2 regions of the Bacillus sp. AL-1R genome follow, and region 1 is predicted to be linked to the other one. Evidence: predicted binding sites of a transcription regulator. Region 1 holds the regulator's gene; the other holds the start of a gene.
The links. Region 1 encodes CtsR, which represses protease genes until heat stress. Its sites were predicted from a motif close to ATGGTCAATAAAGGTCAAACA; they were not measured.
Positions count from the first base shown of each region.

Region 1 (16,308 bases):
TGCTTACTATTTTGGTAAGCTGTTTTAATACGTTCAAAACCATTTTTAGCCTCTTGTAAAATTTCCTCGCTATAGTTAATTGGATGACGGTAATGCACTGATAACATGAAGAAACGTAATAACATCGGATCAATGACTTTAATTATGTCATGTACTAATACAAAGTTCCCCAATGATTTAGACATTTTTTCGTTATCAATATTGATGTATCCATTATGCATCCAATAATTTGAAAAAGTTTTCCCACTTAAAGCTTCTGACTGAGCGATCTCATTCTCATGGTGTGGGAATGATAAGTCTTGACCACCTGCATGAATATCGATAGTTTCTCCAAGATATTTCTTTGCCATTGCTGAGCACTCAATATGCCATCCTGGTCTACCTTTCCCCCACGGACTTTCCCAAGAAATTTCACCTGGCTTTGCTGCCTTCCATAAAGCAAAGTCTAATGGATCTACTTTCTTTTCACCAACTTCAATTCTTTCACCAATTCGAAGGTCTTCAATTGATTGGTGTGAAAGTTTACCATAACCATCAAATTCCTTCGTTTTGAAATAAACATCACCTTCGGATTCATATGCATAACCTTTTTTTACTAACTCATCGATGAACTCGATTATAATGTCCATATTATCCATTACGCGCGGATGATTCGTTGCTGTTTTGCAGCCTAGCGCTTGAACATCTTCAAAATATGCATTAATAAAACGATCTGCTATAGTTGGGACATCTGAACCTAATTCATTTGCTGCTTTGATTAACTTATCATCAACATCTGTGAAATTTGAAACATAATTTACTTCGTATCCACGATATTCAAAATAACGTCTTACTGTATCAAAAACAATTGCAGGTCTTGCATTACCAATGTGTATATAATTATATACTGTTGGTCCACATACATACATTTTGACCTTGCCTTCTTCTATAGGCTTAAATTCTTCTTTATTCCTTGTTAATGTATTATAAATTTGAATTGCCATAAGTGTTACTTCCTTTCAGATATTCTCATTAGGCTTCTTAGCTCTTCTAATTCCGCTTCTAGTTGTAGTAATCGATCTGCTACTGGGTCAGGTAGATCAGAGTGATCAAATTGATTATTTACTCTAATTCCATCTTGAACAACTATCTTTCCAGGTATACCAACAACCGTAGTATTATTTGGAACATCCTTTAGTACAACTGAGTTTGCACCGATTTTTGCATTTTCTCCGATTGTGATTGACCCTAGAACCTTTGCTCCCGTAGCTACAAGTACACCATTCAATAAGGTTGGATGTCTCTTACCTTTCTCCTTCCCGGTTCCACCTAATGTTACTCCTTGATAAATCGTAACATCATCACCTATTTCACATGTTTCTCCAATTACGACTCCCGCTCCGTGATCGATAAAAAACCGTCTACCAATTTTCGCACCTGGGTGAATCTCGATACCAGTTAAAAAACGCGCAAACTGTGAAATACTTCTTGCAATAAAGTGCCATTTTTTTCGATAGAAATAATGCGCAAATCGATAAAGCCATAAAGCATGTAAACCAGCATACGTAAGAATAACTTCTAAATAGCTAGTAGCGGCTGGGTCGCGTTCAAATATCGTCGCTACATCTTCCTTCATGTACTTTAGCATCTTCATTTCCCCTTAAAGAATTTATTAAGAATTTGATTTTTTTCTCTATAAAAATAAAAAGCGTCCCTGTGTACATAAAATACACAGAGACGCTTTACGCGCGGTTCCACTCTGTTTAGATAAAATAAATTATCTCAACTCATGTAATATAACGGTTTCCACCGCCTTAGCCTACTAAAACGTATTTTTCGGCTAAGGACTCAAGGGGGCACTTCCATGATTATCGTTAAAATCACTTCCACCAATGTGATTCTCTCTAGGTAACGAGTAATCATTTACTTTTCCCTTTCAACATTTTACCTATATGAATATTACTTATATATATTACAAATTAATCAAAATGTTAACCAATTATTTGTTGTAAACGAGCAATAACTTTTTCTTTTCCTAATAAAGTCATAGCTGCTGGTAATTCTGGACCATGACATTGACCAGTTGTTGCAACACGGATTGGCATAAATAACTTTTTACCTTTTTGTCCAGTTGACTTTTGAACTGATTTCATTGCAGCTTTAATCGAATCAACTGTAAATTCTTCAGAAGCTTTTAGTTCTTCAACTAATGCTGAAAGTACTTCCTTTACTTGCTCTTCAGAAATAACAGCTTGCTCTTCTTCACCGAATGTTAAGACCTCTTTGAAGAATAAGCTTGATAGTTCTACAATTTCGGCTCCAAAACTCATTTGGTCTTGATATAAAGCTACTAAATTTGTAACCCATAGATTTTCATCTGCAGTGCGTTCTTCACTTACAAAACCAGCTTTAATTAGATGTGGTAATGCAATTTCTACAACTTTTTCTAATGGTTGTTCTTTAATATATCGATTATTAATCCAAGTTAATTTTTGCTTATCAAACATAGCTGGCGCAGAACTTAAACGGCTAGGATCGAAAATTTTAATAAATTCATCCTTGCTGAAAATCTCTTCCTCGCCAACTGGTGACCAACCAAGAAGAGCAATAAAGTTAAATAATGCTTCTGGTAAGTAACCAAGATTTTGATATTGCTCAATAAATTGTAATACAGATTCGTCACGTTTTGAAAGCTTTTTACGGTTTTCGTTCACAATTACAGCCATATGACCAAAATCTGGAGCATCCCAATTTAATGCACGATATACCATTAATTGTTTAGGCGTATTAGAAATATGCTCTTCACCGCGTAGTACGTGACTAATCTTCATTAATGCATCGTCAACTACTACAGCGTAGTTATAAGTAGCGATTCCGTTCTTTTTAACAAGAACCCAGTCTCCGATATCTTTTGATTCAAATTTAATATTTCCACGAACGATATCTTCCCATTCATACGTTTCGTTTGCTGGTACTGCAAAACGAATAGTATACTCTGCACCTGCTGCCTCTTTTACAGCTCTTTCTTCAGCTGTTAAATGACGACACTTCCCGCTATAACGTGTAGTTGGATGACCAGCCGCTAATTGTGCTTCACGTTCCGCTGCAAGCTCTTCCTCTGTACAATAGCACTTGTATGCATGACCATTCTCAATTAATTCATTGGCATATTGTTTGTACAAGTCTAGTCTTTCTAATTGACGATAAGGACCGTATTCGCCACCTTTATCCGGACCTTCATCCCAATCGATCCCTAACCAGTGTAAATATTTCGCTTGACTTTCTTCGCCACCTTCAACATTACGTTCAATATCAGTATCTTCAATACGTAATACCATATCACCATTAAAATGCTTAGCAAATAAATATACATATAATGCTGTACGGGCATTTCCAATATGTAAATGACCTGTCGGACTAGGTGCATAACGAACTCTTACTCTATTTGACATTTATAGACACTCTCCACTGAATAATTAATATACTTTATTAGTTTAAGCCTTCTTTTGTAACAATACAACCGCTTGGGATGCAATTCCTTCTTTTCTTCCTGTAAAACCTAATTTTTCAGTTGTTGTTGCTTTTACATTAATACAATCAGATGTCGTTTCAAGCAGTTCTGCAATTCGCTCTCTCATTAATTCGATATATGGAGCCATTTTAGGCGCTTGAGCAATAATCGTACAATCCGCGTTAACTAACTCATAGCCTTTATCCTTAACAAGATGGAATACGTGTTGAAGTAGTTTTGCTGAATCAGCATCTTTAAAAGCTGGATCTGTATCCGGAAAATGTCTACCTATATCTCCTTCACCAATAGCCCCTAGCAATGCATCCGAAATTGTATGAAGAAGAACATCTGCATCAGAATGACCTAATAAACCTAATTCGTATGGAATCTCAATTCCACCAATAATTAACGGGCGATTTTCTGCAAAAGCGTGAACATCAAACCCTTGTCCAATTCTAAACATGTAAACACCTTCTAACTTCTATATTGTTCATAGATTGTTTTTGCAAAAAACAAGTCTTCTTTAGTTGTTACTTTAATATTGTTATAATCTCCATTTACTACAAAAACTTTACTTCCGTTCCACTCGACTAAGCTTGCATCATCAGTTCCTAAATAACCATTTTCGATTGCTTTTTGATGCGCTTCTATTAAGCAATTGTATGTAAAAGCTTGGGGAGTCTGTACTCCCCAAAGTGTAGAACGATCAATTGTTTCAACGACTTCATGATCAATCACTTTCTTTATTGTATCTTTCATTGGAACAGCACAGATGACTGCCTCATGTTCATTCATCTTTTCAAGAATCCGATCAATCACTGCATTTGTTACAAATGGTCTCGCCCCGTCATGTACTAAAATAAAACTTTCAGTATCCTTTATTGAAACTAAACCATTATAAACACTTTCTTGCCTTTCTGCTCCACCATTTACGTAGGTTATTTTATTTTGAATACAACTTGGCAAATTTAATGTTTCAAAAAACTGTTTTTCTGATTCTTTAATCGGTAAGATAATCTCATTGCAACGATCATCTTCGCCAAAAACTTTTAAAGTTAATTCAATAATTGGCGAGCTAATTATTTTAAGAAATAATTTATTATAACCTGCACCCATTCGTGAGCCAGAGCCCGCTGCTGGAATGATGACCTTATATTGCATTTTACGTATACCCCTCTAACTTACTTTACCTTTGCAAAAATCATACGACCTGCAGAAGTTTGTAGTACGCTCGTAACGACTGTCTCTACTCGTTTACCAATTGATTCTTTACCATCTTCAACAACAATCATTGTACCATCGTCTAAATATGCAACACCTTGTAGTTTTTCTTTACCTTCTTTTACTACAAAAGCAGTTAATACTTCCCCAGGTAATACTACTGGTTTAATTGCATTAGCTAGATCGTTAATATTCCAAACCTTAATTTGCTGTAGTTCACTTACCTTATTTAAATTAAAGTCATTTGTCACTAAAATACCATTTTTTAATTTAGTAAGTTTTACTAACTTAGCATCTACTTCGGGAACATCTTCAAAATCCCCTTCGTAGATTTCAACTTTCATAGCTAGCTCTTTTTGAATTCTATTTAGAATATCTAATCCTCTTCGTCCTCTATTTCGTTTTAACGTATCTGAGGAATCAGCTATATATTGTAATTCTGCTAATACAAATTGTGGAATCACAATAGTTCCTTCAATGAATCCAGTTTGACAAATATCAGCAATACGACCATCGATGATTACACTAGTATCTAAAATTTTAACTGGTATATCAAAAGATGCATCTTGCTCTTCAGCAGCTTTTTTCTTAGCTTTTGAAGATAGAGTAAATAAACTCAATAATTCTTCTCTCTTTTTAATCCCAACTTGAAAACCTAAATATCCTAATAAAATCGTAATAACGATTTGAATAATTGATGAAACATACTGTAATCTAATTGAGTCAATTGGCAATGAAATAAGAAATGCCAGAATAAGTCCAAAAACAAGTCCTAAACTACCAAACAAAATCATTGAAATAGGAGCTTTTAATAATTTCTCCTCAATATACTTGATAAACGTTACTGTTGGATCAACTAACCAAAGCGATAAAATAAAAAAGATCACTGCTCCACTTAAAGCCTGCACATAAGAATTTTGCAATATATTAGGTAACTCTGTTTTCAACAGTTTATCTAATAGTGGAAAAAGTACTAAACCTAAAGTACTTCCGACAAAAATATAAATAACTTGAACGATCCTCTTTATCAACTCGCCACCTCCTTTAAATAAATAATTAACTCTATCTTAGACGAAGTAACTTAGTTATGTCTATTGATATACAGTTGCTCTTGAATTCGTTTTAACCCTTCTTTGATTTTTTTTGCACGAATTTCACCAATTCCATCAACATCATCTAACTCAGCAAGAGTAGCCTTGTAGATTCCTTTAAGGTGCTTAAATCGCTGTGTTAAGTTTTCAATCACTAGCGGCGGCAGTCTAGAAATTTTCATCAACATCCGATACCCTCTAGGTTCTACCATTTCCTCAAGATTAGTGTTATTTGGATAACCTAACAATTTAATAATGTCATGATCCTCTAACAATTCTTCGTTTGCGAGCTCTTGGAGTTTTTGCAAAATACTTTTAGGATCTTCTTCCTTACTATAATGATAATCCTTTATTAAAAGTAATGCCTCCTCCTCAAGGTCCGAAATGATCTCAATTAACTGTAATTCAATCAGCCTTCCTTCATCACCAAGTTCAATTACATAGTTATTAATTTCATTTTTAATTCGAAGTACCATTTCAACACTATGTAACACATTTACAACTTCAAATAATGTAACTAGCTCTTCAAATTCTAAAATGCTAAGTGAAGTAATCCCTTGATTCCACACAATTTTATATTTTTCAAGGGTTTGAATCGCCTGATTAGCTTTTGTTAAAATCACGCCAATATCTCGCAGCGTATAGCGTAAATTACCTTTATATAAGGTAATCACATTACGTCTTTGCGAAATAGCAATGACTAAGTTTCCTGTCTGTCTTGATACTCGTTCTGCAGTTCGATGACGCATACCAGTTTCTTTTGTAAATATTGATTGATCTGGTATTAATTGTGCATTTGCCAACAGGATTTTTGTCCCTGTTTCATTTAAAATGAGTGCTCCATCCATTTTAGCTAATTCATATAAGCTAGCTGGAGAGAAAGGGTCATTAATATGAAAACCTCCATCGACCATTTCCTTTGTTTCATCATTAAAGCCAAGTACAATTAATCCACCAGTCTGAGCTCTAAGTACATTATCAATGCCATCTCGCAATGGTGTACCTGGAGCAATCATTTCTAAAACTGGCAACATTGATTTAGCTTTTTGTTTTTGATCCTCCATCTCTACCCTCCTAACACGTATTTTAATGCTTCATGTACCGTATTAACACCTATTATTTCCATTCCTTCAGGAAAACTCCACCCACCAATATTTTTTGATGGAATTATCGCTCTTTTAAATCCTAGTTTAGCTGCTTCTTGTACTCTTTGCTCTATTCTAGATACCCTTCTAACTTCTCCTGTTAAACCAATTTCACCAATGACTACATCTGTTGGATTAGTAGGTTTATCTTGAAAGCTTGATGCTATACTTACCGCAACAGCTAAGTCTACAGCCGGCTCATCTAACTTCAGTCCTCCGGCAACCTTTAAATAAGCATCTTGATTTTGTAATAAAAGACCCATTCTCTTTTCTAATACAGCCATAATTAACGACACTCTATTGTGATCTATCCCTGTTGCCATTCGCCTTGCATTTCCAAAACTCGTTGGAGAGACAAGTGCCTGTAGTTCAACAAGTACAGGTCTAGTTCCTTCCATAGAAGCAACAACAGTGGAACCTGCTACTCCAAAAGGTCTCTCTTCTAAAAATATTTCTGATGGATTCAGCACTTCTACTAATCCTAACTCTTTCATCTCAAAAATCCCTGTTTCATTAGTAGATCCAAAACGATTTTTAACTGCTCTTAATATTCGATATGTATGATGTCTTTCACCCTCGAAATATAACACTGCATCTACCATGTGTTCTAGTAGTCGTGGGCCGGCAATTGCCCCCTCTTTCGTCACATGACCTACAATAAAAATTGGGATCCCTTTTGTCTTAGCGATTTTCATTAATTCTGAAGTACACTCTCGAACTTGTGAAACACTACCAGGAGCAGATGTTACTTCCTGTAAATAGATTGTTTGAATCGAATCAATTACAACAAAATCAGGAGACATCTCATCCATATATCGAGCAATATAAGACAAATCTGTCTCGGATAAAACATATAAGTTTTGTGTAGCGACACCTAATCGCTCTGCTCTTAATTTTATTTGCTTCTGAGATTCTTCACCTGAAACATATAAAACTTTATGATCCTTTTTAGCCAATTGTGAGGAAACTTGTAAAAGCATCGTTGACTTACCAATTCCCGGGTCACCACCAATTAATACTAATGAACCTAAAACGATACCACCACCTAAAACACGGTTAAACTCATCAAAGGAGGTTTCGATACGAGTTTCAGTTCCTATTTCCACTTCCATGATTGAAATTGGTTTCGTTCCTTCTACTGTAGCATTCGTATTAAATGTCAGCCTTCTTGAACTAGCAGGCTGTTCTATAAATTCAACCATTGTATTCCACTCGTTACATGCAGGACACTTTCCGACCCACTTAACTGATTCATATCCACAAGACTGACAAACGAATTTAGTTTTATTTTTTTTAGCCATATGTATAGTTCCTCTTTTGTTACTATGATTTTCTATATTAATAGAGTATGTATTCAAAGTCTATCGTAACGCTTTTTTGATATAAGAAAAAGGGCTTCACGCCCTTTTTCACAAATTAGATAACTTTACAATTAATTTGTTCAATTATCCTTCTTAAAAGGTATGAACTTTGTAATTGCTTATTGATTTACAGTTTCAGCCGCTGATCTAATCACATATTCATTATCCTTTACATCAAGAATAACTTTTCGGCCTTTTTCAACATTTCCTTTTAATAGTTCTTCAGATAAACGATCCTCTACTTGTTTTTGAATTGCTCTTCTTAAAGGACGAGCTCCATATTCTGCATCGAATCCTTCATCTGAAATTTTATCAATTGCTGCATCTGATAACTCTAGTTCAATTTCTTGTTCTTTTAAACGCTTAGTTAAGCTGTTAACCATTAAGTGAACAATTTCTTTAATATGTTTCTTCTCTAATGAATGGAAAACGATTGTTTCATCGATACGGTTTAAGAACTCAGGACGGAATGCTTTTTTCAGTTCCTCTAATACCTTTCCTTTCATATCTTTGTAATCTTTTTCTCCATCGTTAATATTAAATCCAACATATTTATTTGCTTTTAAAGCACTTGCACCAACGTTGGATGTCATAATAACTAGTGTGTTTCTAAAGTCAACTGTACGGCCTTTTGAATCAGTTAGTCGACCGTCCTCTAATACTTGAAGTAAGATATTAAATACATCTGGATGTGCTTTCTCAATTTCATCTAATAGAATTACTGAGTATGGTTTACGTCTAACTTTCTCAGTCAATTGACCACCTTCATCATATCCTACATACCCTGGAGGTGCCCCTACTAATCGAGATGTTGCATGTTTTTCCATATACTCTGACATATCAATACGAATCATCGCGTCTTCATCGCCGAAAATTGTTTCAGCTAATGCTCGAGCCAACTCTGTTTTACCTACCCCTGTAGGACCTAAGAAAATAAATGAACCAATTGGTCGTTTTGGATCTTTTAGTCCAGCTCTTGCACGACGTACAGCTTTAGAAACTGCTACTACAGCTTCTTCTTGACCAATTACTCGTTTATGAAGAACACTTTCCATATTTAACAGTTTATCTGCCTCTGTTTGCGCAAGTTTTGTAACTGGAATATTCGTCCATGATGATACAACATTTGCTATATCCTCAACAGTTACTTCAGAATTTTCTTTGCCTTGTTTCTCTTTCCATTGGCGTTTCGTATCTTCTAATTGTTCACGTAATCTTTGTTCTGAGTCTCTTAATGATGCTGCTTTTTCAAATTCTTGACTTTGAACAGCCGCATCTTTCTCTTTACGAACTTCCTCTAATTTTAATTCCAATTCTTTTAAATTTGGTGGTGTTGTAAAGCTACGTAATCGTACTTTAGAACCTGCCTCATCAATAACATCAATTGCTTTATCTGGTAAGAAACGGTCTGTAATATAACGATCAGATAGTTTTACAGCCTCAATAATTGCTTGATCAGAAATTGATACTCTATGATGCGCCTCATAACGGTCACGTAATCCTTGAAGAATTTGAATTGACTCCTCTACACTTGGCTGATCAACTTGAATTGGTTGGAAACGACGCTCTAATGCAGCATCTTTTTCGATATATTTACGGTATTCATCAATTGTTGTTGCACCGATGCATTGTAGTTCACCTCGTGCTAATGACGGCTTTAAGATGTTTGATGCATCAATTGCACCTTCCGCTCCACCTGCACCAATTAATGTATGAAGTTCATCAATGAAAAGAATGATATTGCCAGCTTGGCGAATTTCATCCATTACTTTTTTCAGACGATCTTCAAATTCACCGCGGTACTTAGTTCCAGCTACGACAGTACCCATATCAAGTGTCATTACTCGTTTATCTCTTAAAATCTCCGGTACTTCATTATTAACAATTTGTTGAGCCAATCCTTCTGCAATTGCTGTTTTACCTACACCAGGCTCACCAATTAATACTGGATTATTTTTAGTACGTCGGCTTAACACTTCAATTACTCGCTGAATTTCTTTACCACGACCGATTACTGGATCTAAGCGACCCTCTCTAGCCGATACAGTTAAATCACGAGCTAAGCTGTCTAATGTCGGTGTATTTGCTTGATTAGCAGATCCATTTTGATGATTAGACGAGCTTTCATTGCTACCTAATAACTGAAGAACTTGTTGACGAGCTTTATTTAGGCTTACACCAAGATTATTTAAAACTCTTGCTGCTACGCCTTCTCCTTCTCGAATTAGTCCTAAAAGGATATGCTCTGTTCCTACATATGAATGACCTAGTTTACGAGCCTCATCCATTGATAATTCAATCACTTTTTTAGCTCTAGGAGTGTAGTGTACAGTCTGAGCAACTCCTTGACCACGTCCTATTAATGTTTCTACTTCTTGTTGTACTTTCTCTGGGCTTAAACCAAGTGCAAGTAATGCCTTTGCAGCAATCCCTTCACCTTCTCGAACAAGTCCTAGTAAAATATGTTCTGTACCTATATTTGAGTGTCCAATTCGGATTGCCTCTTCTTGAGAAAGAGCTAATACTTTTTGAGCACGTTCTGTAAATCGACCAAACATCATAATTGGTTCCTCCTATATAATTAGTTATTTTTGTTAGATAGTCTTTCACGTATTAGTGATGCTCTTTTGATATCCCTTTCTTCGGGGGTGAGTTGACCACCTACATACTGTTGTAATATACCAGGTTGAGTTAATATCATTAATTCATGTAAAAAGTTTTTCGATAAACCATCAATTAAACCTAAATCAATCCCTAATTGTACATCCGATAAACACTTAGCACTTTCCTTTGTTTCTATAATTCTTCCATATTTCAATGTACCTAGAGAACGAAAGACTCGATCTTCTAAAAGAATTAAAGAAGTTCTTGCGAGTGCATCTCTTGCTGATTTCTCGTGTTTGATCAGTTGTTGTACGATTGTGGTTAAATCCTCTATAATTTCTTCTTCCGATTTCCCTAATGTAATTTGATTCGAAATCTGAAAGATATTACCTAATGCTTCGCTACCTTCACCATAAATTCCTCTTACTACTAACCCAAGTTGATTAATAGTTGGAATTAAACGGTTAAATTGTTTTGTGATGACCAATGCTGGAAGATGCATCATCACGGAGGCCCTTAATCCGGTACCAACATTAGTAGGACAGCTGGTTAAATAACCAATTGTTTCATCAAAAGCATATTCAAGCTGACTTTCTATATAATTATCAATATGATTCGCTTGAGTAAGTGCCTCTCTAAGTTGTAAACCTGGAAATAGAGCTTGAATTCTTAAATGGTCTTCTTCATTGATCATAATGCTAATTTGTTCATCCTGAGATAGTATACATGCACCATGTACTGACTCTTGAACTAAATTAGGACTTATTAAGTGTTTTTCGATTAACACTCTTTTCTCCACTGGTTCTAACTTATTAATTTCAATATATTCAAAAGGTCCTTTTGGTAAAGCTGTACTACCTTCAAAATAATGTTTAACTAAATGACAAATTTCTTTAGCCTTGTCTTGGCTAAGTAATGTTGGATATAAATATGCACTGAAGTTTCTAGCTAACCTAATACGACTACTTAAAACGATATCGTCATCAGGACCTTCTTGTTTCATCCATGGACTGATCGCTTCATTAATAATTCGTTTAATAGACATGTAACTTACTCCACCTCCTTTTGAAGGGCTTGTAAATCTTTTTCAATTTCACGAATTTCATCCCGAATTTTTATTGCTTGCTCAAACTCTTCATTATCAATAAGAGTTTTCATTTGGGATTTCAAGTCTTGTAGCTTCCTTTTCAAGGAAATCGCACCGTTAATCTTTTGAGGTATTTTCCCTGTATGCGATACATTACCACTATGAATTCTTTTAACAATTGGTTTCATCTGATCCATGAATGTTTCATAACAAGTTGAACAACCTAAACGGCCAATTTTAGTAAACTTTTGAAATGTCATTTTACATCTAGGACATTCAACTTGGGAATCATGATGAAACTTATTTTTCTTCATTTCATAAATACCAGTATTACCTTTAAATAATCCAGCTAACAAATCATTTACAGAATAACCACCTATTTCAGAAAAAATATATTTATTGTTCGATTCATTTGCGCATCTCTCACATAAGTGAATATCTGTTTTCTCACCATTAATAATTTTAGAATAGTGTAATGTTGCCGGACGTTCTTTACATTCCTGACAAATCATTATGGGCAACCTCCATATTCTATTTATACTTTAAACTTCTTAGCATTGCCTTGAACATTCTTGCTCTTAATTCGTCTCGATAAGGTAAATTTACCATTATTACAGAGCGATCTAGCACACTTAACATCATTTTTGCCTCGCGCGCAGTAATTACATTTTTTTCAAGTAGTAAGCGAATATAATCCTCCGCGCTAGACTGTGCAATTTTGTTAGTGAAGCTACTTAATATTTGATCAATTACGCTTGCTTTGTCATGAAATTGCACCTTAATAATTCGAATATACCCTCCACCGCCACGTTTACTTTCTACTACATATCCTCTTTCTAGTGTGAATCTTGTATTAATTACATAATTTATTTGAGAAGGTACACAATCAAATTTATTTGCTATTTCACTTCTTTTTATCTCGACATAATCTTTATCAGATATGTCAAAGTAGTGCATTAGATATTGTTCAATAATATCTGATATATTCTTCATCTATTTACCACCTTTACTGACTTTGACTATCTTTGACTATTATTATATTCCTTTCATGAAAAATTTCAACTATTATCTCTTTACCATTTTTTCCAAACGATACTGCTCTTAATCCTATTTTTGACCATTAAGAATTGTATAAATCGGTAATGTATTAGAAATTTAATCCCTATGATCTCTCTGTCTTTGCCTAAAGGCTCGCCAGTTGGGCAATTTATCTTTATCAATATATAAATATATATGTTATACAATTCTTTTAAGAAGCTTTTTTTCCTTTATACTTTATTAAAAAATTATTTTTTTGATCTATTTTTAAATATAAAAAAAGCATCGGCTTAATAGCTGATGCTTTTTGTTACCAGGCGACGTTCTACTCTCACAGGGGGAAACCCCCAACTACCATCGACGCTGAAGAGCTTAACTGCCGTGTTCGGTATGGGAACGGGTGTGACCTCTTCGCAATAATCACCTGATTTGTATTTGAGTTGTACTTCGTACCCTCAAAACTAGATAATGTCATTATCAAACTTGTTAGTTAAGTCCTCGACCGATTAGTATCAGTCAGCTCCACGTGTCACCACGCTTCCACCTCTGACCTATCAACCTGATCGTCTCTCAGGGGTCTTACTAGCTTAACGCTATGGGAAATCTCATCTTGAGGGGGGCTTCATGCTTAGATGCTTTCAGCACTTATCCCTTCCACACATAGCTACCCAGCCATGCTCTTGGCAGAACAACTGGTACACCAGCGGTGTGTCCATCCCGGTCCTCTCGTACTAAGGACAGCTCCTCTCAAATTTCCTGCGCCCACGACGGATAGGGACCGAACTGTCTCACGACGTTCTGAACCCAGCTCGCGTACCGCTTTAATGGGCGAACAGCCCAACCCTTGGGACCGACTACAGCCCCAGGATGCGATGAGCCGACATCGAGGTGCCAAACCTCCCCGTCGATGTGGACTCTTGGGGGAGATAAGCCTGTTATCCCCGGGGTAGCTTTTATCCGTTGAGCGATGGCCCTTCCATGCGGAACCACCGGATCACTAAGCCCGACTTTCGTCCCTGCTCGACTTGTAGGTCTCGCAGTCAAGCTCCCTTATGCCTTTACACTCTTCGAATGATTTCCAACCATTCTGAGGGAACCTTTGGGCGCCTCCGTTACTCTTTAGGAGGCGACCGCCCCAGTCAAACTGCCCACCTGACACTGTCTCCGAGCCGGATCACGGCTCTAGGTTAGAATTTCAATACAGCCAGGGTAGTATCCCACCGACGCCTCCACCGAAGCTAGCGCTCCGGCTTCTCAGGCTCCTACCTATCCTGTACAAGCTGTACCAAAATTCAATATCAAGCTGCAGTAAAGCTCCACGGGGTCTTTCCGTCCTGTCGCGGGTAACCTGCATCTTCACAGGTACTATAATTTCACCGAGTCTATGGTTGAGACAGTGCCCAAATCGTTACGCCTTTCGTGCGGGTCGGAACTTACCCGACAAGGAATTTCGCTACCTTAGGACCGTTATAGTTACGGCCGCCGTTTACTGGGGCTTCAATTCAGAGCTTCTCCCGTAAGGGATAACCCCTCCTCTTAACCTTCCAGCACCGGGCAGGCGTCAGCCCCTATACTTCGCCTTGCGGCTTCGCAGAGACCTGTGTTTTTGCTAAACAGTCGCTTGGGCCTTTTCACTGCGGCTCTCCCGGGCATACACCCAAAAGAGCACCCCTTCTCCCGAAGTTACGGGGTCATTTTGCCGAGTTCCTTAACCATAGTTCTCTCGCTCACCTTAGGATTCTCTCCTCGCCTACCTGTGTCGGTTTGCGGTACAGGCACCTATTTCCTCGCTAGAAGCTTTTCTTGGCAGCGTAGAATCAGGAACTTCGGTACTATATTTCCCTCGCCATCACAACTCAGCCTTATGATGTGCGGATTTGCCTACACATCAGCCTAATTGCTTGGACGCGCATATCCAGCAGCGCGCTTACCCTATCTTTCTGCGTCCCTCCATCGCTCAAACGGAAATGAGGTGGTACAGGAATATCAACCTGTTGTCCATCGCCTACGCCTGTCGGCCTCGGCTTAGGTCCTGACTAACCCTGGGAGGACGAGCCTTCCCCAGGAAACCTTAGGCATACGGTGGACGGGATTCTCACCCGTCTTTCGCTACTCATACCGGCATTCTCACTTCTAAGCGCTCCACCAGTCCTTACGATCTAGCTTCAACGCCCTTAGAACGCTCCCCTACCACTGATACCAAATGGTATCAATCCGCAGCTTCGGTGATACGTTTAGCCCCGTTACATTTTCGGCGCAGAGTCACTCGACCAGTGAGCTATTACGCACTCTTTAAATGGTGGCTGCTTCTAAGCCAACATCCTGGTTGTCTAAGCAACTCCACATCCTTTTCCACTTAACGTATACTTTGGGACCTTAGCTGGCGGTCTGGGCTGTTTCCCTCTTGACCACGGATCTTATCACTCGTAGTCTGACTCCTATGGATAAGTCATTGGCATTCGGAGTTTGACTGAATTCGGTAACCCGTTGGGGGCCCCTAGTCCAATCAGTGCTCTACCTCCAAGACTCTAACACATAAGGCTAGCCCTAAAGCTATTTCGGGGAGAACCAGCTATCTCCGAGTTCGATTGGAATTTCTCCGCTACCCACACCTCATCCCCGCACTTTTCAACGTGCGTGGGTTCGGACCTCCATTCAGTGTTACCTGAACTTCATCCTGGACATGGGTAGATCACTCGGTTTCGGGTCTACGACCACGTACTAAATCGCCCTATTCAGACTCGCTTTCGCTGCGGCTCCGTCTCTTCAACTTAACCTTGCACGGGATCGTAACTCGCCGGTTCATTCTACAAAAGGCACGCCATCACTCGTTAACGAGCTCTGACTATTTGTAAGCACACGGTTTCAGGTTCTCTTTCACTCCCCTTCCGGGGTGCTTTTCACCTTTCCCTCACGGTACTGGTTCACTATCGGTCACTAGGTAGTATTTAGCCTTGGGAGATGGTCCTCCCAGATTCCGACGGAATTTCACGTGTTCCGCCGTACTCAGGATCCACTCAAGAGGGAACGAGGTTTCAACTACAGGGTTTTTACCTTCTTCGACGGACCTTTCCAGGTCGCTTCATTTACCCCGTTCCTTTGTAACTCCGTATAGAGTGTCCTACAACCCCAAGAGGCAAGCCTCTTGGTTTGGGCTATCTTCCTTTTCGCTCGCCGCTACTTGGGAAATCGCTATTGCTTTCTATTCCTCCAGGTACTTAGATGTTTCAGTTCCCTGGGTCTGTCCTCAGTACCCTATGTATTCAGGTAA
Region 1 is NZ_CP197469.1:4,334,946-4,351,253, forward strand. It holds gene cysS (cysteine--tRNA ligase) at 1-983, opposite strand, end outside; gene cysE (serine O-acetyltransferase) at 989-1,627, opposite strand; T-box leader at 1,710-1,928, opposite strand; gene gltX (glutamate--tRNA ligase) at 1,971-3,431, opposite strand; gene ispF (2-C-methyl-D-erythritol 2,4-cyclodiphosphate synthase) at 3,474-3,953, opposite strand; gene ispD (2-C-methyl-D-erythritol 4-phosphate cytidylyltransferase) at 3,965-4,651, opposite strand; gene ACSBO6_RS20755 (PIN/TRAM domain-containing protein) at 4,672-5,742, opposite strand; gene disA (DNA integrity scanning diadenylate cyclase DisA) at 5,793-6,866, opposite strand; gene radA (DNA repair protein RadA) at 6,869-8,248, opposite strand; gene clpC (ATP-dependent protease ATP-binding subunit ClpC) at 8,428-10,869, opposite strand; gene mcsB (protein-arginine kinase McsB) at 10,890-11,957, opposite strand; gene mcsA (protein-arginine kinase activator protein McsA) at 11,963-12,511, opposite strand; gene ACSBO6_RS20785 (CtsR family transcriptional regulator) at 12,531-12,992, opposite strand; rRNA gene rrf (5S ribosomal RNA) at 13,350-13,465, opposite strand; rRNA gene ACSBO6_RS20795 (23S ribosomal RNA) at 13,524-16,308, opposite strand, start outside.

Region 2 (16,308 bases), 540 kb from region 1:
AAGATTGACACTTATCAAACGCTTTTTCACAGAAGAAAGTGTTCGCCTAGGAAAAGAGATCGTAGTAAGTGCAAATACGATTCGTTCTTTTCTATTTTATCCATGTCAAAACAATATCGGACAACTTAAAGCTGACATTCAATTAGCTTGCGCAAAGGCTTACGCAGATTTTATTACCCACAAACATGACAAGATACGAATTTATAGTACTGATTTGAACTGGTATGTTAAGGAAGGTTTATTTATTGAAAAAAAAGTAAAGCATGCCGTCACTCTGTTAAACGAGCAATTTGAATTTTCACCAACAAAAGGTATAACGAGTAACCAACAATTGGATCATACAGCAGATACAATTTATGACCGAATTGACACCAAATACGAAGAACTAAAACAACGTGGCGTTGCTCAGGACGAGTTATCCCTACTAATGGAAAACGATATTGAAAGTTATTTTACACATTATTTAACTTCTATTAATCGCAAACTATCTAGTAAAGAAAATGTCCAAAAAATAATCAAGCCTGAAATCGTTACACTTAGTGAAAAGGTACTAAAACTAGCAGAAGAAAAATTAAGTAAAAGTTTTAATGAAAAAATACTTGTTGCACTCAGCCTACACATACAAACGCTATTACAACGTATACAGTCAAACAAAAAAATTTATCATCCAAATATAACGCAAATCCGAGATCAATATAAGAAAGAGTTTTCCGTTTCAATTGAATGTGTAAAAATGATTGAAGATTTTTCAAATGTTTCAATCCCTTTTGATGAAGTAGCATTTATAACGATGTTTTTTGTATATGGAAACGAAGATTTTAAGGTGACTAGCTCCAATGTAAAAGTAATTGTGTTAGCTCATGGTAATGGCATTGCTAGAGAGATGGCAAATGTAACAAATGAATTGTTGGAAAATGAGGAAGTAATCGGAATCGATATGCCATTAAGTGAACCACCACAGGAATTTCTAATTCGAGTAAAGGATTATATTAAATCTTTAGGTAAATTAAATGGAATTCTACTTTGTATCGATATGGGGTCGCTGTCTTATATCGGTGACATAATTGAAGCAGAATTTTCAATTCCAGTACGTGTGATTCAAATGGTAAGTACTGCACATGTAATCGAAGCTTCTAGAAAAGCAACATTAGGATATAATTTAGACGAGCTTTATCAGGACGTGCGAAACTTAACTACTTTCTTCATCAATTCTCATTCGAATAAAACGAAACAACTTGAATTTAATCGTTCTGTCATTTTAACTGCATGTCTGACTGGTCAGGGAAGTGCAATAGCCATTAAAAATATACTAGCGAATAACTTGGTCTATGATAAAGAGATGCTAGAAATCGTGCCAATTAGCCTTTTAAATAAAGACGAATTACAAAAAATGTTAAACGATATATCTAAAGAACGAAGTATTGTTTGTATAGTTTCAAATTTTGATATAAATGTTCCATTCAATACGTTTCATTTACAGGATGTATTAAATATGAAGGCTACAAAGACAATACAAGAATTGATAACTTATGAAGAAACGTATTTAAAGATGGCCGAAACATTGCAAGAGACTATTTCTTTAAAAGATGCTAAAAAAGTAATTAGTGTAATTAGGCGTGCTTTGAATGATATACAAATCCAAACAGATAAATTTTTCAAAAATGAGGATCTAATGGGAATTGTTATTCATATGAGTTGCATGATTGATCGACTTCAAAACTCTCAGCCCTTAATCCCATTTAAAGATAAAGAAGATAAAATTAATAGTGACTATATGCTGTATTTAAAAATAAAAAAAATCTTGCAACAAATTGAGGAGGCATGTGACATTATCATACCTGATGATGAAATATGTTACCTAATGGAATTTTATTCTAGAAATGAATTAAATAAGTTAGATGAAGAAATTTATATTAAATAATTTAATTAGAAAAAGCCAGTTTCCATGAAGAAACTGGCTTTTAGCGTGTTGAAATATAATATAGTCAATATTGAAAAATAAGAACATTAAACGTATTTGAATTGAAAAATAGTATATCTATTTATTATTGTTTTTTTGATGAGTACGTTTATTGTTTGAAATAAAAATGTTTAACTAACCTCTAAAAATTAAAATATCTTCTTTTTAACAATCAAGATTTTAAAGATGTGTAAGGATCATCATTAGTTTCATTTTGATATTAATGAATAATGGTAATTCATTCTTTAATTGACTATTTTATGATTATTCTTTTTCATAAAGAAAATGATTGGAACGAAAGGGTGCCGGGCTCCTATGGGAGATGCGGGAAGGCTGAGACCCCACAGGCGGTGCCGAGGAGGCTCAGGTCTCGCCCCATGGAAAGCGAGCACACTGTAGTGGAAATCAATAGGATACATCTTACCTATCAATGATCTTCCAAGAATTCAATTGACAAATTCTTTTTTCAACAACGTGAAAGCCAGTTTCCATGAAGAAACTGGCTTTTTGACTGAAAATCAAATTTTGGACTTTGTCTACACATTGAAATCTATATTAATATTTTACTAACTCTACTACATCAGGAAGTTTTGAATTCGTTAAGATATCTAGTTCTGTTAATCTCTCAAAGCAATAAGAAGTACCATTTTTTAAATGATTATCGATTAATGCAGGATGAACCATAACCTCTACAGACTTTGCGCCATTACTTATTCTGTTTTCTATTGTCTCAAAATAGTTTATTGGTATGTCACTACCATAAAAATCGGTTAACAATTGATCTGTAAAAGGTGTGATTCCGTTTATTCGATTTTTTGGAGAAATTCGGACTGGAAGATCATACTTTTGGGATAATTTTGCAATTACTGGGTGCAGAATTGGGATCATGTGTACATGGTGATGACTATCTAGATGTGAAGGATTCAAGCCATAGGAAAGAAACTTTTGAATTTGAGCATCCCATTCCTTTTCAACTTCTTCAACTTTAATAACTGGATTATTATACCAATAACTATTTTTAAGGAAATCCCCACTTTGATCTACGATTGTTTGTAGATTCGTTAATAAAGGTTTGCCCGCAGTTAATACAAGATGTACCCCTAATCCTAATGTAGGATGTAATTTTGCTAATTCTACTCCATGCTCTACTGCATACATATTCATCATCATAGTTGCGGAGTTCACTATTCCATTCAAGTGTGCTTCGATAATGCCATAGTTTACACCTTTTGAGTAGCCGAAATCATCTGCATTTACAATAAGCTTCGTCATTTTTCATTCCCCTTTTTCGTATGATAAAAAGGGATGCACTCTTTCATTCGAGCTACATCCCTCTTTTAAGTCGTTAATTTGCTGCTACTTTTTCGTTTTTGAAGAATTGAGGTAAATGCTCTTTGTGAGCCTCTAGCATTTCATCTAGTATTTGTTTTGCTAAATTATCCGATCCAACTAGTGGATTAATACACATAGCAAGCAATGCTGTTTTATAATCACCAGTTACTCCAGCTTCCGCAGCAACACGTTCGAATGATTTAATTTGTTGAACTAGACCACGTACTGCAACCGGCAGGTCACCCATTGTAAGTGGTTTTGGACCATCTTTTGTAATAACGGCACTTACTTCAACAGCACAATCATCTGGAATTGATGCAATAGCACCATTATTCATCGTGTTCACAGGTTGGATATCACCTTTATTATTATATAAAGATGAAATTAGTCGGCATGCAGCATCACTATAATAAGCTCCACCGCGTTTTTCTAATTGTGGTGGCTTAATATTTAAATTAGGATCTTTATATAATTCGAATAATGATTCTTCTAATTTTTTCACAACCTCAGCACGCGTACCATCATTTTTCGCTGCTTCAAGCTCTTCCTCTAGCATTACTTTCGTTTGATAGTAGTAGCGATGATACGGACATGGAATTGCTCCAAGTGCTTCAATAAAATCAGGATTCCAATCCATCGCCTTAATATTTTGCATCGTCATACTTTCAGCAGGACGGGCAAACTCACTTACAACACGACTTGTTACATCTTCACCATCTAATAATACTTTCGTTCCGTAAACCATATGATTTAATCCCATAAAATCAATATGCACACGCTCAGCTTCTACTCCTAGGCCTTTTGCAATGTTCATGTGGATATGAATTGGTACATTACATAACCCAACTACTTTACGGAAATTTGTGTATCTTAAAATTGCTTCTGTTAAAATACCTGTCGGATTCGTAAAGTTTACTAACCAAGCATTTGGACAAAGCTCTTCAATATCCTTAACGATCTCTAAAATAACTGGAATCGTACGAAGTGCTTTAAACAGTCCACCAGGACCATTAGTTTCTTGACCAATTACGCCATATTTTAAAGGAATTCGTTCATCCTTCATACGAGCTTCAAGTAGACCTACACGAAATTGCGTTGTAACAAAATCAGCATCTTTAAGAGCAGCACGTCGATCCAGTGTTAAATGAATTTCCATTGGAACACCTGCTTTTTCCACCATTCTTTTCGCAAGATTTCCAACGATTTCAAGTTTTTCTCTACCTTCTTCAATGTCCACTAGCCATAACTCTCTTACAGGTAGTTCATCATAACGTTTTATAAACCCTTCTACTAATTCTGGAGTATAACTAGAACCGCCACCAATAGTTGCTATTTTAATACCGTTTCTCATTTTCTTCACTCCTTTTATATGATAGGAGAAAAGTAGCTCGGTCCATCTAGGAAACTACTTTTCTATTTTCTCTTATTTATTTAATTTTTCATGTAGGAAAATTATTTCTGTTACTAAATCCCTCATCGTTAATGCATTCATTAAATGATCTTGAGCATGAATTAATAAGATGCTTAATTCAACATTTTCTCCACGTGCTTCACCTTGAATTAATGAAGTTTGTGCATGGTGTGCAAGATTTAATTCTTTCTTCGCTTCTTCTATCTTACTATTTGCCTCTTCTATATTCCCCGCTCGAGCAGCCTGCATCCCTTCCATTAAAGAGCTTTTTGCGTTTCCTGCGTGTAAGATTAATTGGAATGCCGTTTGCTCGATTGTCATTAATGTACTCATTTCGTATCCTCCTCAAACTGCATTACATAGCAGCGCTTTGATTACTTGCTGCTTCTCTCATTTTTTTAGATTCCATTCGTCTTTGTAATGCAACGAAAGGTAAATAGATGACCACTGAGATCACTAAGTTAAATGCTGCTAAGGCTGCACCTGTCCAATGTCCCCCTGTGATTAACCACCCACCTAAAATTGGTGGTGTTACCCATGGAATATTTGTCGTTACTGGGTGAACCATACCTAAAGAGATCGCTAAATATGAAATAACTGTTAAGATAATCGGTGTACCAATGAATGGAATTAACCACATCGGATTTAACACGATTGGTAAACCGAAAAGTACTGGTTCATTAATTTGGAATAAACCTGGTGCTCCACCTAATCCAATCATTTGTTTATTACGTTTTCGATTAATTAATATCATTGAAATAATTAACCCTAATGTAGCACCCGATCCACCTAAGAATACAAATGCATCAAAGAACTGTCCTGCCATTACATTGTATTCGCTCCACTTTTTAACACCTTTTGCAGCTAAATCAATATTCTCATTTCCTAAAGCTGTAAATAAAGGAGTCGTAATTCCACCTAGTATATTTGGTCCATGTAAACCAAGCATCCAGAAGAAATGAATAAAGAATGCTATACCAATGGCAAACGGTAATGAGTCTGCAGCATTCGTCAATGGCTTAACAAGTACTGAGCTTAACCAATCATTAAAATAGACTCCATCCGATAAATATAATCTGAATAGCAATCCGACAATCGCAATCACAAAGATTGTTAGCATACCTGGTAATAGCTTCGCAAATGCTTTTGAAACTGCCGGTGGTACACCATCTGGTAATTTAATAACTAGTTGCTTTACTCTTGATAAACGAACAAAAATTTCAGTTGCAATGATGGCAACGATTATACCGGTAAAAAGGGCAGTTGAATTAGTATAAGTAGAATTCACTAGCCCCCAAACACTACCAGTTGCTGGTTTTCCATTTTCTAATGTAACCGTTACAGTATTTAATGATTGTGGCACTAATACAAAATATGATGCTAATGCGACAAGCATTGCTTCAAATCCTTCATCACCATATGAACGAGCCAATTTGTACGCAATCCCAACAACTGCAAAAACAGTCATAAATGCGAATGTTCCCCACCAAATGTCTCCACCTAAAGTCTTCCAGTTTACTCCAAAAAGAGCTTCCATCATTTTGTCGTAACCTTTGATTGCTCCACCTAAATTATTAAATAAAACTGCAAATGAACCGACCATTGTAATGGCAATCATCCCGATTAACGCATCGCGTATTGCTAGTAAATGACGTTGGTTTCCGAACTTTGCTGCAGCAGGCATTATATATCGATCTACAAAATTCATCATTTTTTTAAGACTCCCTTTTGTTTAAAATTTATGCAACGTACGTGACTACTTTTTTAAACTAAGTGCTAATTCTAATACCGCTTCACCATTCATAAGTCCATAATGTACTGGATTGATGACATCAACTGGTATCCCTTTTGGTTCGGCAACTTTTTTCATTTCAGAAGCTAAATAACGTACTTGTGGTCCTAATAAAAGAACATCTGCTTTATCTAAATTTTCTTTTGCAGCATCACCTGAAACTGCCCAAATCTTAACATCAATCCCTTTTGCTTTTGCTGCATCCTCCATTTTAGTTACTAGTAAACTAGTAGACATTCCTGCTGAACATGCTAATAAAATATTCATTTTTATTCCTCCAGTTTTAGAATTAGTGTAGCGCTTACAGTTTTGGTTGAAAGTTTGTTATAAGGCAACTACAGATTAATTTATTTTTACACTCTTTATATAGCAAATGGCGTGCCAACTTTTTCTAACATCTTGAAAAACAATTAATTTACTCATTGAAACCTTGTCCCATAAGGGATCATCGTTATAAAATCTTTTTTCTTTGCTTAAAAGGGATAGGACATAAAAATGCTAGTGTGTTAAATCTAGTTTGTTAATCTTCTTATAGCACCTTAGTGTGTTGTTATCTTGTTAGTGTGTTGTAAATTACATACAATTTATTATTGTGTTTTAAAACACTTTTACGACTCTACCTTAAATTATACATTTTGTTCTATGTGAACCATAAAAAAAGTGATGTAGACTTAGTCTACACCACTTTTTTTACCAATTATTTAAGCGAAATTTTTTCATGCAAGTAAATTATTTCCTCTACTAAATCTCTTGTTGTAAGTGTGTTCATTAAATGATCCTGTGCATGTACTAATAGAATATTAATTTTGTATTGTTGTCCGCCTGCTTCACTTTGTATCAGTGAAGTTTGTGAATGATGTGCCAGCCTTAGTTCCACATTCGCCTCGTCTACTTTCCTACGAGCTTCCTCCAACTCTCCATCACGAGCCTTATACATTGCTTCCATTAATAAACTCTTAGCATTACCGGAATGTAAAATAAGCATAAATGCAATTTGTTCATTATTTGTGTCGGTAGGCATTTGCACTCTTCTCCTTCACATTTATACATTTAATGAATTACTACTAGTCGTTTCTGTTGTCTTTCTAGCTTCCATTCTTTCTGCTACTACAACGAATGGTAAGTAAATAACGATTGAAATCACTACGTTAATAAGCGATAATACTGCACCGCTCCAGTGACCACCAGTTGCTAAATAGCCACCTATAACCGGTGGTGTTACCCAAGGGATTGTAGAGACAACAGGGAAAACAAGATGCGATTTAACAGCTAAATAAGAAATTATGGTTAAAACAATTGGCGTACAGATAAATGGTACTAACCAAACTGGGTTTAATACGATTGGTAAACCGAATATAATTGGTTCGTTAATATTAAATAAACTTGGAGGCGTCCCTAAAGCAATCATTTGCTTATGACGTCTTCGATTGACCAAGAACATTGCAATGATTAAACCGATTGTAGTACCAGATCCACCCATATATACGAAAGCATCTAAGAATGGACCAGCTAATACTGCATACTTATCTAAATCTGTCACACCTTTTGCATATAAATCAACGTTTTGGTTACCTAAACTTGTTAATAATGGTGTTGTAATACCACCTAAAATATTTGGACCGTGTAGACCAAGCGCCCAGAAGAAATGTACAAAAAATGCAATCGCAACTGCAAACCCTAATGAATCTGCTGCATCAGTTAATGGTTTTACAAGAACTGAATTTAACCAATCATTAAAGAATACGCCATCTGAAATATATAATCTGAACAATAAGCCAACTAATGCAACGATAAAAATTGTTAACATACCTGGTAATAACTTAGCAAATGCTTTTGATACTGCAGGAGGAACACCATCTGGTAATTTAATGACCAATTGTTTCACTCTAGCTAAGCGTACAAAAATTTCAGTCGCAATAATCGCAACGATAATACCTGTGAATAAAGCCGTTGAGTTTAATGAATTCCAACTAATAAACCCCCATGTTCCACCCGTAGCTGTCTTACCATCTTGTAATGTAACAGATACTGCAGCCAATGATTGAGGAACAAGTACAAAATAACATGCTAATGCAACAAGCATTGCTTCAAAACCTTCATCACCGTAAGAACGTGCTAATCTATGCGCGATTCCTACTACGGCAAATACTGTCATAAATGCAAATGTTCCCCACCAAATATCTCCACCTAGTGTTTTCCAGTTTGCACCAAAGACTGTTTCCATCATTTTATCGTAGCCATGGATTGCGCCACCTAAGTTATTAATAAGGACAGCAAAAGCTCCAATCATCGTAATGGCAATCATTCCAATTAGCGCATCACGGATCGCTAACAAATGACGTTGATTCCCAAACTTCGCTGCGGCAGGCATTATATACTTCTCAGCAAAACGCATCATTCTAATACACCTTCTTTTCTCTCTAGATTTTTAATTCCCCGTTTTATTTTTTTAACTTTAAAGCCATTTCTAATACAGCCTCACCATTCATCAATCCATAATGCACTGGATTAATCGTATCTACTGGTATCCCTTTAGGCTCAGCTAGCTTCTTCATTTCTGAAACTAGATAACGAACTTGCGGACCAAGTAGTAATACATCCGCTTTGTCTAGATTTTCTTTTGCCTCATCACCAGCAACAGCCCATATTCTTGCCTGAATTCCTTTTTCCTTAGCTGCTTGTTCCATCTTTGTAACTAGTAGACTAGTCGACATTCCCGCAGAACATACCAATAAGATATTCATCCTACACCTCCTCAATTTTTCCCTGTCGTTGAAACGCTTACATTTTTACAAATAATGACAAAAGAATTACGCGTTTCAAAGACAAGTTAGTTAATCAATTTAACTATTGCAAATTCTGTGCCAATTTTCTAAAAAATCTATCTATTTGCAATAACAACAAAAAAAACCTTGATAATTCAAGGTTTTCAAAACGTAATATTTAGTTAAAATATTAGTGTTTTATAAGTGTGTAGGTACAATTAGTACTGTGTTTACAACGACACAATAGTGTGTTATCAAATTACACAATCTAAACGATTCTCTAAGCTGAAGTGTGTCATTCGATAACACATTAAAATTAATCTTCAACTGTTAAATGAGTTTTACAAAATTCGAATACTTCTTTTTCTTCATCCTCTTCTAAATCAAAGTCTAAATATTGATTCGACTCAGCTTCATACAAGTCATATTTAATTAATTTTGACTCATCACCATTTACTCCAAACAACACTTTTATGTATATACCTTTTTCATTAAATAATTCATCATCCTCTGGTACATCAATATAAAGAATGAACTCATATCGATCACCTTCAATGATACCAAAAGGATCCTTTATTTCTTCTACAGTGTATTCTGCAATCGTTAACACAAAAACATTCCCTTCAATATTAATATGTACTATTATACACAAATGAATGGACAAAAAGAAAGACGCCTGCCGCAGCAGACGTCTTGATGCGTTTGAGGCGAGAGACCGGGCGGCCACATCCGCGCGTTTAGCTTGCGCATATCTCTCGTCTTACTCAAATTAGCTCATCGCAAAGAATAATATAACATATAGTTAGGGAAAAGGATAGAGGTAAAAAATAGAAGGTACGAAAAGAACCGAATAATTTTTATAAATATAAAATTACTCGGCTCTTTTTTTAATAAATTTAAAATGATTTTAAACATGATTTTAGAAACAGAATTTAATGATTATTAAGTCGATGCAGTGTTTCTTCTTTTTAGATGTTGCGTACAGTTTATAAGTCTCTATAAATTTTAATTCTCTTCCTATTTCATCCTTATTGATTTGTGCCATTTCTTCAAGAAACCAAGAATTCATATCCATTTAAATGCCCTCCCTTATTTACTTTAAATATATGACTTTAAGTTAAAGGAACCCATTCTTCATTGGATGGAGTTTTATTACATCTTTAGTTGTAGAGCATTGGTAGGGTTTAAGACTGAGATTCTAATTTTAAGAAAATAAAAACCGAGCGATCGGTCTGTTATTTTACAGATCTAATCACTCGGTTTATTCTTTTAGCGCGCTCGACAGGATTCGAACCTGCGACACACGGTACCGGAAACCGTTGCTCTATCCCCTGAGCTACGAACGCATTTTTTAATATGTGGGATAAATAAGTATCTTCTTTTTGTCACCCCAATCTCAGCATGTTAACTCAAGGAGCAGCTCGATTGGTGTGCTGATGTTTCGCTACGATGCTTATTCGGTCGTGCTCTATCCCCTGAGCTACGAACGCATATTTTTTAATATGTGGTTTAAAATAAGGATTTTCTTTCTGTCGCCCCAATCTCAGTTTGGTTATGCAAGGAGCGGCTCGATTGGTGCGCTGATGTTTCGCTACGATGCTTATTCGGTCGTGCTCTATCCCCTGAGCTACGAACGCATATTTTTTAATATGTGGTTTAAAATAAGGATTTTCTTTCTGTCGCCCCAATCTCAGTTTGGTTATGCAAGGAGCGGCTCGATTGGTGCGCTGATGTTTCGCTACGATGCTTATTCGGTCGTGCTCTATCCCCTGAGCTACGAACGCATATTTTTTAATATGTGGTTTAAAATAAGGATTTTCTTTCTGTCGCCCCAATCTCAGTAAGCTTATGCAAGAAGCGGCTCGATTGGTGCGCTGATGTTTCGCTACGATGCTTATTCGGTCGTGCTCTATCCCCTGAGCTACGAACGCATATTTTTTAATATGTGGTTTAAAATAAGGATTTTCTTTCTGTCGCCCCAATCTCAGTTTGGTTATGCAAGGAGCGGCTCGATTGGTGTTTCACCAGAAAATATGATTATTCTATCCCACCCTTGCCTCAGTTTGTTATTGCAAGGTGTGGCTCGGCAAGTGCGCTCGATGTTGTTGCATGGGTGCTTATTCATTCGTGCTTTATCCCCTGGGCTACGAACGCATTTTTTAATATGTGGGATAAATAAGTATCTTCTTTTTGTCACCCCAATCTCAGTTTGGTTATGCAAGGAGCGGCTCGATTGGTGTTTCACCAGAAAATATGTTTATTCTATCCCACCCTTGCCTCAGTTTGTTATTGCAAGGTGTGGCTCGGCAAGTGCGCTCGATGTTGTTGCATGGGTGCTTATTCATTCGTGCTTTATCCAACTGAGCTACGAACGCATTTTTAATATGTGGGGTAAATAAGTATCTTCTTTTTGTCGCCCCAATCTCAGTTTGGTTATGCAAGGAGCGGCTCGATTGGTGTTTCACCAGAAAATATGTTTATTCTATCCCACCCTTGCCTCAGTTTGTTATTGCAAGGTGTGGCTCGGCAAGTGCGCTCGATGTTGTTGCATGGGTGCTTATTCATTCGTGCTTTATCCCCTGGGCTACGAATGCATATAGGTCTTATGTTTTATTATATCGTTAGAATGTTCTGACCGCAATGATTTAGGTTTCTTTTTGAGTAGGAAAATATTCTTTTATGATCATGATTTTATAGTTTTTTTCCTTTTTTGAGTGACTTGTTGGTACCAGTAAAAGCTTTTTTCTTGAGGCTTTTTAGTCTGCCTTTTCCTTCGTTATCGTTGTCTAGTAAATATTTAAGAATCACTTTTTCATTACCACTAGCTTATTCATTAATAACGAATAGTTTAGTATTTGATTTATTGTCACAATGATCTCCATTTTATTTATTAAATTTTGCTAAAGTTATATTAGGGAGCTTTTCCAAAATAATTGAATAGGAAATTTTCTGAAAAAACTAAAGGAGATAAAAATTGGGATCTATAAATTTATTAAATTTACTAATAATACTTGGTATTTTAAGTGGTATAGTTTATTTTTGTGTGTTATTAATAAGAAAAATTAAGCAAAAACTTAATCTAAACAAGAAAATATAAATTCATGACGTCCTCTTTTTATGAGGACTTTTTTATTGATTACTTCTATCTTTCTATCGTTCTCATCTTATAAGTAAGGTCTACTTTCTGACCATATAAAATAAGCTGCAATCATTTAGTTCTTAGCTTTTTATCTGATCAAAAGAAAAACTACATAAAGTTACGTTTAATAATAGGAAAAGTCGTTAATGATGTTGAAGTATTAGATAAATAAATATGTTATTAAAGGTCAATATTTATTCGTTAAAATAAACATTAAAATAGCATCTCTTTTATTTGACCTTTTCTGACCTTAAAGGTATTATTGTATTAATCATTCATTTGTTTTAAACAAGGAGGAGAAAAAATGAATTTAATTCCTACAGTTATTGAACAAACAAGTCGTGGTGAGCGTGCGTATGATATCTATTCGCGTCTATTAAAAGACCGCATCATCATGTTAGGTAGCGCAATCGATGATAATGTAGCTAACTCAATTGTTTCACAACTTTTATTTTTAGCAGCAGAAGATCCAGATAAGGATATTTCATTATACATTAATAGTCCAGGAGGAAGTATTACTGCTGGTATGGCTATTTATGATACGATGAACTTTATTAAGCCTCAAGTATCTACAATTTGTATTGGTATGGCGGCTTCAATGGGTGCTTTCTTATTAGCTGCTGGGGAAAAAGGTAAGAGATATGCTCTTCCAAATGCAGAAGTTATGATTCACCAACCATTAGGTGGTGCTCAAGGTCAAGCTACCGAAATTGAAATTGCAGCTAAGCGAATCTTGTTCTTACGCGATAAATTAAACAAAATTCTTGCAGAACGTACTGGTCAACCATTAGATACGATCGAGCGTGATACAGAGCGTGATAACTTTATGACTGCAGACCGTGCATTAGAATACGGATTAATTGATAAAGTAATTTCTAATACTGCAGCTATTAAATAATAATAAAAAACTAGCCGTAATTTTTCGGCTAGTTTTTTTTTAGAAAAAAATTGGAATTATATTATTTCTTCTCCAATAAAGGCCATTACTGCTTCCATTGCTTCAACCTCATCGTCGCCAGTTACAGTAATTACAATCTCTTCCCCGTGTGGTACTGCAAGACTCATAACACCCATAATACTCTTAACGTTTACTTGTTTACCTTTGTAAGCTAATAATACTTCTGAACGAAACCTCGTAGCAACTTGAACAAATTGTGCTGCTGGACGAGCCTGTATTCCAGTTTCTAATAGTACTCTCCCTTTTTTCTCAATCATTTTTTTCTTCCCTCTTAACTTTTATTTTATTTTAATTGGTTCTCCTGCTCTAAGTTTATCAGCTATTTCATCAATTTTACGTAATCGATGATTGATTCCTGATTTACTAATTGCACCGCTAGATACCATTTCACCTAACTCTTTTAATGTTACATCCTCGTACGCTACTCGAAGTTCTGCAATTTCACGTAGCTTTGGCGGTAATATATCTAAACCAACTGAGTTTTGAATATAACGTATATTTTCAATTTGTCTGAAGGCTGCACTGATTGTTTTATTTAAGTTCGCAGTTTCACAATTTACTAGACGATTAACACTGTTTCTCATATCTCTTACAATGCGGATATCTTCAAACCTTAATAAGGCTGAGTGTGCACCAACAACGTTTAAAAACTCTGTAATTTTTTCTGCTTCTTTTAAGTACGTAATATAGCCCTTACGTCTCTCAAGTGTTTTAGCATTTAAACCGAATTCATTCATTAATCGACAAATCTCTTCTGTATGCTCTTTATATAGTGAAAAAATTTCTAAATGATATGAAGATGTCTCTGGATTATTTACCGAACCACCAGCTAGAAAAGCACCTCTTAAATAGGAGCGTTTACAACATTTCTTAGCAATTAGCTCTTTCGCTATTTCATTCGTGAAGGTAAATCCTTCACCAGTTATATAAAGATCATTTAAAATATGTTTTGCTTCTTCTTTTATTCGAACAATATATACATTGTTCTTTTTAAGACGCATTTTTTTACGAACGAGCAATTCAACGTCCACATCATAAACACGTTTAATTAATACATATATTCTTCTAGCAATAGCTGCATTTTCAGTTACTATATCTACAATAATTTGGCGATTCGCAATTGATAATGAACCATTCATTCGAATTAAAGAGGATAGCTCAGATTTTGAACAACAATCTTTGATCTCAATCGTTGTTAATTCTTTTTTCGTTTCTGATGCAAAGGACATTTGAATCACCCCCTCCTTCTAGCTCTATAGATTTTTTCACTATTCTTTTATTTTTGTCGGGATTAGATCACACAAGATTTCAGCTAATTTTACTGTATCATGCCTAATCACATTATCATCATATTTAACGATCGATTTATGAACAATTTCTAGATTTAAAGATTCAAGCTCATCTAGATCTAGTATTACTTGTTGAGCATGTTCTTCCTTATAAAGTTCTAAAATATTTTTAGGCATTGTGCCTTCATTAACAATAATTGTATCGATAAAACTTGAGTCTAAATGTTTGTATAGAGCTTTTACATGATCACTAGCTGTATAATGTAAAGTTTCTCCAGCTTGGGTCATTACATTACATACATATACTTTTTTAGCTTTTGAATCGACAACAGCATTCCCAATTTTAGTTACTAATAGATTAGGAAGGATACTCGTATATAGGCTACCCGGTCCAATTACAATTAAGTCAGCTCGATTAATTTCATCAAGCGCCTCTTTTAAAGGTTCCACATTTCCTGGTGCTAAAAATACTCTTTTAATCTTCTTACCAGAATAAGGAATTTTCGATTCCCCTGAAACAATTGTACCGTCTTCTAATTCAGCTTTTAAGACGACACTTTGATTAGCCGCTGGTATAACTTTCCCTCTAACATTTAATACTCTTCTCATTTCAATGATTGCACGATAAAAATCACCTGTAATCGCAGTCATTGCACTTAGCATTAAATTACCTAGAGAATGTCCAGAAAGGTCCCCAGTTGTTGCGAATCGATGCTGGAATAATTCTTCCAACATCGGTTCTACATCTGATAACGCGGCCAGTACATTTCGTACATCACCAGGCGGTGGAATTTTCAACTCATCACGTAATCGTCCAGAGCTACCACCATCATCTGCGACTGTAACGATAGCGGTTATATCAACGGGATGTTTTTTCAACCCACGGACTAAAACAGATAGTCCCGTTCCGCCTCCAATTATTACGATTTTCGAACGCTGACTGACCATTACTTATGACTCCTTTTTTCAACGTCCCTATGGCTAATATTCGTATCATATTGATCCTTATAGTAATTAGCTAAATACTCTGCTAAGGTAACAGAACGATGCTGTCCACCCGTACATCCAATCGCTATGATTAGTTGTCTTTTACCCTCTCTTTTATATTGAGGTAACATAAAACTAATTAAATCAATTAATTTCAACATAAATTCGGTTGTCTCATTAAATTTAAGAACATAAGTAGAAACTTCTTCATCTAAGCCAGTTAAAGGACGCATTGATTCTATATAAAATGGGTTTGGTAAAAATCGTACGTCAAATACTAAATCAGCATCAATTGGTATTCCGTACTTAAAACCGAATGACATAATATTTACTGAAAAACCTTCTTGTTCATTATCTCTAAATTGTTCAATTATTTTTTCTCGTAAAATTTTAGGCTTTAAATCTGAAGTATCATAAATTAATTGCGCACGACCTTTTACATCAGCTAAAAGTGCACGTTCGATCTCAATTCCTTTTAATGGCGATCCCGTTGGAGAAAGTGGATGTGAACGACGAGTTTCTTTGTAGCGAGTGACAAGTGCGGCATTCGTTGCATCTAAAAATAAAATTTGAGGGATGATTGAAGGAGTAGACATTAATTGATCTAACGAACTTCCTAACTGATCAAAAAATTCTCTTCCTCGTAAATCCATAACTAGAGCAACTTTATCTGTT
Region 2 is NZ_CP197469.1:417,399-433,706, reverse strand. It holds gene ACSBO6_RS02010 (sigma-54-dependent transcriptional regulator) at 1-1,921, shown strand, start outside; gene chbG (chitin disaccharide deacetylase) at 2,516-3,232, opposite strand; gene ACSBO6_RS02000 (6-phospho-beta-glucosidase) at 3,306-4,643, opposite strand; gene ACSBO6_RS01995 (PTS lactose/cellobiose transporter subunit IIA) at 4,716-5,024, opposite strand; gene ACSBO6_RS01990 (PTS sugar transporter subunit IIC) at 5,059-6,414, opposite strand; gene ACSBO6_RS01985 (PTS sugar transporter subunit IIB) at 6,460-6,762, opposite strand; gene ACSBO6_RS01980 (PTS lactose/cellobiose transporter subunit IIA) at 7,193-7,516, opposite strand; gene ACSBO6_RS01975 (PTS sugar transporter subunit IIC) at 7,538-8,893, opposite strand; gene ACSBO6_RS01970 (PTS sugar transporter subunit IIB) at 8,937-9,239, opposite strand; gene ACSBO6_RS01965 (DUF6509 family protein) at 9,577-9,870, opposite strand; gene ACSBO6_RS01960 (hypothetical protein) at 10,180-10,335, opposite strand; tRNA gene ACSBO6_RS01955 (tRNA-Arg) at 10,534-10,606, opposite strand; gene ACSBO6_RS01950 (hypothetical protein) at 10,697-11,104, shown strand; gene clpP (ATP-dependent Clp endopeptidase proteolytic subunit ClpP) at 12,704-13,297, shown strand; gene ACSBO6_RS01940 (HPr family phosphocarrier protein) at 13,354-13,614, opposite strand; gene whiA (DNA-binding protein WhiA) at 13,636-14,586, opposite strand; gene ACSBO6_RS01930 (gluconeogenesis factor YvcK family protein) at 14,626-15,594, opposite strand; gene rapZ (RNase adapter RapZ) at 15,594-16,308, opposite strand, start outside.
Region 2: a site for CtsR is predicted at 12,631-12,651, ahead of clpP (ATP-dependent Clp endopeptidase proteolytic subunit ClpP). Genes of this name have one in related genera too.